3 regions of the Afipia sp. DC4300-2b1 genome follow, and region 1 is predicted to be linked to each of the others. Evidence: predicted binding sites of a transcription regulator. Region 1 holds the regulator's gene; each other region holds the start of a gene.
The links. The regulator PhoB, encoded in region 1, activates phosphate uptake and scavenging genes when phosphate is short. The targets are predictions, from matches to a motif close to TGTCATNNANCTGTCAT.
Positions count from the first base shown of each region.

Region 1 (2,266 bases):
AAACTGCAGCACTTGATCGAGGAACGCGCGGTGCTGACGATCGCTCGCCGCCAGCCGATGGCGGTCGACCTGCGCGAGATCGTCAGTTCAATGCGCGTTGCCACCGATCTGGAGCGCATCGGCGACCTGTCGAAGAACATCGGCAAGCGCGTCGCAGCGCTCGACAGCGATTTCCATCCGCTGAAGCTGATCCGTGGCCTGGAACACATGACCGACCTCGTTCAGTCGCAGGTCAAGTCGGTGCTCGATGCATATGCGGCGCACGATCTGCCTGCCGCGATGACCGTCTGGAAGGGCGACGAAGAGGTCGATGCAATCTGCACGTCCCTGTTCCGCGAGCTTCTGACCTATATGATGGAAGACCCGCGCAATATTGGTTTCTGTATTCACTTGATGTTCTGCGCCAAGAATATTGAACGGATCGGCGACCATGCGACCAACATCGCCGAGACGGTTTTCTACATGATCGAAGGCCAGCAGATGCTCGATCAGCGCCCGAAGGGCGATATGACGAACTTTGCAACGGCCGCGTCAGGCAGTTAATTTGTAAGACGAACTAAAGGACTTGAAATGAGCGCCCGAATTCTTGTGGTCGAGGACGAAGAGGCGTTGACCACGCTGCTTCGCTACAACCTGGATGCCGAGGGCTACGACGTCGAGACGGTTGCCCGCGGCGACGATGCGGACACCCGGCTCAAGGAGCATGTTCCCGATCTCATCGTGCTCGACTGGATGCTTCCAGGCCTGTCCGGGATCGAGCTTTGCCGGCGGTTGCGTGCACGACCCGAGACCAAGCAGATTCCGATCATCATGCTGACCGCGCGCGGCGAGGAAAGCGAAAGGGTGAGGGGCCTTGCGACCGGAGCGGACGACTATATCGTCAAACCGTTCTCGGTGCCGGAACTGCTGGCGCGTGTGAAGGGCCTGCTGCGACGCGCAAGTCCCGAACGCCTCGCGACCGTTCTCGCCTTTGGCGACATCGAGCTAGATCGTGACCGGCGGCGCGTTGCCCGTTCTGGCCGCCCGATCGACTTGGGCCCGACCGAATACCGGCTTCTGGAGTTCTTCCTGGAACACCCGGGGCGTGTGTTCAGCCGCGAGCAGCTGCTCGATGGCGTGTGGGGCCGTGACATCTATATCGACGAGCGCACGGTGGACGTGCACATCGGCCGTCTCAGGAAGCTGCTGAATCTTGGGCGCGAGTCGGATCCGATCCGCACGGTTCGTGGCGCGGGCTACGCGCTTGACGATCGCTTCGCCAAGGCTGATTCACAAAACTGAGTCGCAAGTTGCCTGACCTTCTCCTTGCATAAGCAGGGTGTTGGTCATCGGCAGCGACGTGCCTCATACAGGGTTGACGACGTCGCCGTCTTCCTTGACGAACCTGCCTATGTGCGGATTTGGCAGAACGTCGAGCACAGCCTCCGAGGGCCGGCACAGCTTGACGCCCTTAGGTGTCACGACGATCGGCCGATTGATCAGGATTGGGTGTGCGAGCATCTGATCGATCAGATCATCATCTGTCCATTTCGGATCGCCGAGCCCAAGCTCGGCATAGGTTGTGCCCTTCTCGCGCAAAAGCGAGCGCACAGAAACTCCCATCGCCGCAATGAGCTCGATCAGTTCTGAGCGGGTGGGCGGCTGCTTCAGATACTCGATAATTGTGGGCTCGATGCCGCTTTGCCGGATCATTGCCAGCGTGTTGCGGGACGTTCCGCAATCCGGGTTGTGATAGATGGTGACGTTCATGGCTGCATCCGTTAACCCGGCCAATCCGGTTTTCGACCGCTCAAGCCTTGTACGTTGACGGCCGGAATGCGTCGAGTCCGGGCCTTGCGCTTGCTTGTTTTATAGAGCCTCCAAGTCTACGCTCGCCGCGCGAACGCCGTTTGGGATGCAGGAATCGATGAGGCCGAGACTAGCCGATGTTGCACGTATGGCGGGGGTCGACGTATCCACCGCTTCGCGGGTGCTGCGCGGCGAGGAGAGCCAGCGCATTCGTCCGGAGACGCGAGAGCGGATTCTCGAAAGCGCTCGTAATCTGGATTATTCACCAAATACGCTCGCGCAGGGTTTGCGGACGTCACGCAGCCGGACGCTCGGTCTCATCGTTCCGCAACTCGATAACCCGGTGTTTGCGTCTGCCATTCGCGGTGCCGAAAAATCCTCTGCACGGCATGGCTATTCGTTGCTGATTGCACACCGGGAATCGGGCGCGACCGACGCCGTCTATCACCGTCTGTCGCATGGCAACCGCGCCGACGGG
Region 1 covers NZ_JAFCSX010000004.1:105,023-107,288, forward strand. The annotation lists gene phoU (phosphate signaling complex protein PhoU) at 1-543, shown strand, start outside; gene phoB (phosphate regulon transcriptional regulator PhoB) at 571-1,281, shown strand; gene arsC (arsenate reductase (glutaredoxin)) at 1,345-1,749, opposite strand; gene ACP7AL_RS17090 (LacI family DNA-binding transcriptional regulator) at 1,907-2,266, shown strand, end outside.

Region 2 (2,266 bases), on a different contig from region 1:
GCGACGTGGCGGAGCGAGCGGCAATCACCGGCGCACTGTCGCTCTACCTCAACTTCATCAACCTGTTCACGCTGCTGCTGCAGCTCCTTGGACAGCGCGATTAGATCTAATCGTGGCTGATCAGTGAACTCTTGAAAGCCCCGGCCAAAAGCCGGGGCTTTTGTTTTGCGGTCCTTCGCTGATAGGACTGCGGGGCTTCACCGCTCCGGCACCATTCTCTGCGATCGACATGCCCCAGCTTCATATCCGGCCCGCCGCCGTCACCGACCTCCCCGCGATCACGGCGATCTATCGGCATGCGGTTCTCCACGGCACCGCGACTTTCGAACTCGACCCGCCTGATCTTGCCGAAATGACACGACGCTACGAAGCACTGGCGGCGGCCGGCTTCCCGTATCTGGTGGCGGTCATGGAAGACATCGTCGTCGGCTATGCCTATGCCGGACCCTACCGGCCCCGTCCGGCCTATCGGTTCACAGTCGAAAACTCCGTGTATCTCGATCCTGCGGCGCAGGGACGTCGCATCGGCACGCGGCTGATGCAGGACCTGATTGCCGCGTGCGAAGATCGCGGCTACCGGCAGATGATCGCGGTGATCGGGGATTCCGCCAACGCCGCCTCGATTGGCGTCCATGCCCGCGCCGGATTCGAAATGATCGGCACGCACCCGAGCGTCGGGTTCAAGTTCGGCCGCTGGCTCGACACGGTGATGATGCAGCGCGCCCTGGGCGAGGGCGGCGAGACGACGCCAAAAGATTAATCAAACCAGCGCGAGCTTGCGATCGATCACCAGCAGAACGCGATCAAGCTCATGGCCGCGGCGCAGAATCTGTCCGCTGGCGGCAATCACGCTGTACGCACCCTGCTTGCGGGCGAGCCGCGGGTCCTTTTCGATCCGGTAGATCGGGACCTCCGACGCGCGGCGAAAAATCGAAAACACCGCGCGGTCTTTCAGAAAATCAATCGCATAGTCGCGCCACTCACCGTCGGCGACCATGCGTCCGTAGAGATTGAGAATGCGATTAAGTTCGACGCGATTGAACGTTACGGTCTGGGGCGGGAGCGGCGCAGTGCTGCGCTCCAGCCCCCTGCTCTCGCTCGGATCGATATCGCCCGACATTGAACTCATCGGCGCCTCCTGTCACGCAGGTGACATGATCGCCCCGTCTGGCCACGCCTGCAAGTCTGATTTCAGGCGTATCCGCTGTCCGTTTCAGGAGCAAAGGCATCACGCGGACGTCAGGCAAAATCATAATGCCGCCCGAATTCGGCCCATCCCCCGCCGTGCTGGGCTGCGATCAAAAGGAAACTGCGTTGACCCGGTCCTTTCGGCACCGGATTCCTCAGCCCCCAGCCCCCCGGGGTCGTCAGGATCGGGTCTAACTCTTCGCAGTAAACTGGATCCCCAATCCTTCGGCCGGCGCAAGCTGGCCGTTTTTGTTTTGGCGATCTCGTTGAGAGACGACCGTGCAGCCGCGAGCAATCGCTGCCGGCAGCGCATCATCCAAAATTTTTTGAATCAGTTCAGCGACGTAAAGGCCGCACCGAGCATCGGGCCGGGCTTGTCGCGATTGCCGTCCTGAATGTAGACCGCTGCGGCATCGACGCCATCGCGCGTGATGTTTTCGAGCGGTACGGACCAACTGCCCGCCTTGCCGTTCCAGTCACCGACCTTCAGCACGTTACGCACCACGTTGTGATACGTGATCTGCTGTCCGCGATTCTCACCGCGTGAGATGGTGATCGGAACCGCTTTCGACACGGCGCAAATCCAGATCTCGCCGCTCCTGCCGCTACCTTCCGCCACCGATACCTTGATCTGTCCGCCAGACAGCGTCATCGTCACAGGGACCGACATCACGCCGTCGTTGTTCTGCGTCCTCTTCGTGGCGTTCTCGATTGCCGCGCGATCGCTGCCAAGAACGTTTGTCGTGCCGTTGACGACGGCCTGTGGCGTGTAGACGCCGCGGTCGCCGCGTGCATGCGAGTAGGCTTTCTGACGCGCGCTGAACCGCGAATCCGCCAGCGTGTCCTTCCAGCCGAGATAATCCCAATAATCGATCGGCAAACTGAGCGCGATCACAGAGGGATCCTGCGCCAGCTCACCGAGCACCTTGTCCGCGGGCGGACAAGACGAACATCCCTGCGAGGTGAAGAGTTCAACGACTGCGCGCGGATCTGCGCATACCGGTGTGATGACGGTAAAGATCGCGCAAACGCCCAGCGTACGCGACAGCCGCGAGGCGATTGCACCGGCCCTTGTCGG
Region 2 covers NZ_JAFCSX010000001.1:1,242,748-1,245,013, reverse strand. The annotation lists gene ACP7AL_RS06195 (Bax inhibitor-1/YccA family protein) at 1-104, shown strand, start outside; gene ACP7AL_RS06190 (GNAT family N-acetyltransferase) at 230-760, shown strand; gene ACP7AL_RS06185 (DUF2794 domain-containing protein) at 761-1,129, opposite strand; gene ACP7AL_RS06180 (DUF1223 domain-containing protein) at 1,520-2,266, opposite strand, start outside.
Region 2: ACP7AL_RS06185 (DUF2794 domain-containing protein) is a predicted target of PhoB. The motif match lies at 1,140-1,156, and genes of this name have one in related genera.

Region 3 (2,266 bases), on a different contig from region 1:
CCGAGATAGCCCTGCGAGTACAGCAGCACCGCAATGATGCCCATGGTCTTCTGCGCATCGTTGCCGCCATGACCGAGCGAGTACAGCGAGGCGGACACGAACTGCAAGATACGGAACGCGCGATCGACCGCAAAAGGCGTCGAACGCACCGCGGCCCATGACACAATCGCCGTCAGCAACAGGGCGAGCAAAAATCCGACCAGCGGCGAGAGTACAATCGCAAGCAGCGTTTTTGACAAACCGCTCCAGACCATGACCGAAGTCCCGGCCTTCGCCATGCCAGCGCCGAGCAGTCCGCCGATCAGCGCATGCGAACTGCTGGACGGCATGCCGAGGCCCCACGTCACCAGATTCCACACGATGGCGCCGATCAGCGCGGCAAAGATCACATGTGCATCAATGACCTCGGGATGGATAATGCCGGTGCCGATGGTCTGCGCCACATGCAGGCCGAACACCGCGAACGCGATGAAGTTGAAGAATGCCGCCCATGCAACGGCGTATTGCGGCCGCAGCACGCGGGTCGAAACAATCGTGGCGATGGAGTTGGCGGCGTCGTGCAGACCGTTGAGAAAATCGAACAGCAGCGCGACGGCGATCAATCCGACCAGGATGGGGAAAGCAAGCGATGCATCCACGACGAGGTCCTGACCTTAAACTTGTTCGATCACGATGCTGTTGATCTCGTTGGCCACGTCGTCGAAGCGGTCGGCGACCTTTTCCAGATGCTTGTAGATTTCCGCCCCGACCACGAAGTCCATCGTGTTGCCGTCGCGGTGCTGGAGGAACAGTTCCTTGAGGCCGATATCGTTCAGATCGTCGACCCGGCCTTCAAGCCGCGTGATTTCCTCGGTCAAAGCGGTCAGCGTGGTGACGTTCGCTCCCATCGCCTGCATCAGCGGCACGGCCTTGCCGACGAGATTCGCGCACTGCACGAGGATGGCGCCGATCTCGCGCATCGGCGGCTCAAAGGTGCGGACCTCGAACAGCATCACCGCCTTGGCGGTCTGCTGCATCTGGTCGATGGCATCGTCCATCGCCGTGATCAGGTTCTTGATGTCGCCGCGATCGAAAGGGGTGATGAAGGTGCGGCGGACGGCGGTCAGGACTTCCCGCGTGATCTGGTCGGCGTCGTTCTCGAACTGGTTGACGCGCTGGCAGTAGACCGGGGTCTCCTCCCCGCCGCGCATCATTCCCTCCAGCGCCTCGGCGCCTTGCACGACGGCCTGGGAGTGCCGGGCAAACAGGTCGAAGAATCTCTCCTCCCGAGGGAGCAGCTTACGAAACCAGCCCAGCATTGATCTTTCTCCGGCACGACAGAACTTGTCACATATCTGTCATAAACCGTTTCGCAGACCAACAGGCGTCTGCCCGGCGTCTAAACGCCGGTCATCCACTGATTTATCGAAGCAAAAAGCCCCGAAAAATCGGACGTTTAGAGCGATCGCTTGAAATAGTGGGCGATTTCGCCGACGACGCCGCGGCGGAAGGTCAGCACGCAGATCACGAAGATCGCGCCCTGAATCACCGTGACCCACTGGCCGAACCCGGCCAGATACTGCTGCATGGCGATGATGACGAACGCGCCGACCACCGGCCCGAACACCGTGCCAAGGCCGCCGACCAGGGTCATCAGCACGACTTCGCCGGACATGGTCCAGTGCACGTCGGTCAGCGACGCGTTCTGCGCCACGAATACCTTCACCGCGCCGGCCAAACCCGCCAGCGTACCGGACAGGATGAACGCCAGCAGCTTGTACTGGTCGGTCTTGTAGCCCAGCGAGATCGCGCGCTGTTCGTTCTCGCGAATCGACTTGAGCACCTCGCCGAACGGCGAGTTGATGGCCCGGTAGATCACGAGGAAGCCGAGCAGGAAAATCGCCAGCACCACATAATAAAGCGTGGTCGGCTTGGACAGATCGAACACGCCGAACATCATGCCCTGCGGAATGCCCTGGATGCCGTCTTCGCCGTGGGTGAACGGAGTCTGCAGATAGATGAAGAACAGGAGCTGCGACAGCGCCAGCGTAATCATCGCAAAATAGATGCCCTGCCTGCGGATCGCGATCAGTCCTGTCACGACGCTGAGCGCCGCCGATGCCACCACACCGAGGATAATCCCGATCTCGGGCGAGACGCCCCACACCTTCAGCGCATGCGCGGTCACATAACCGGCTGTGCCGAGGAACATCGCGTGACCGAACGACAACAGCCCGCCGTAGCCGATCAGCAGGTTGAAGGCGCAGGCGAACAGCGCAAAGCACAG
Region 3 covers NZ_JAFCSX010000005.1:582,581-584,846, forward strand. The annotation lists gene ACP7AL_RS22420 (anion permease) at 1-638, opposite strand, end outside; gene ACP7AL_RS22425 (DUF47 domain-containing protein) at 654-1,298, opposite strand; gene ACP7AL_RS22430 (branched-chain amino acid ABC transporter permease) at 1,436-2,266, opposite strand, start outside.
Region 3: ACP7AL_RS22425 (DUF47 domain-containing protein) is a predicted target of PhoB. The motif match lies at 1,325-1,341, and genes of this name have one in related genera.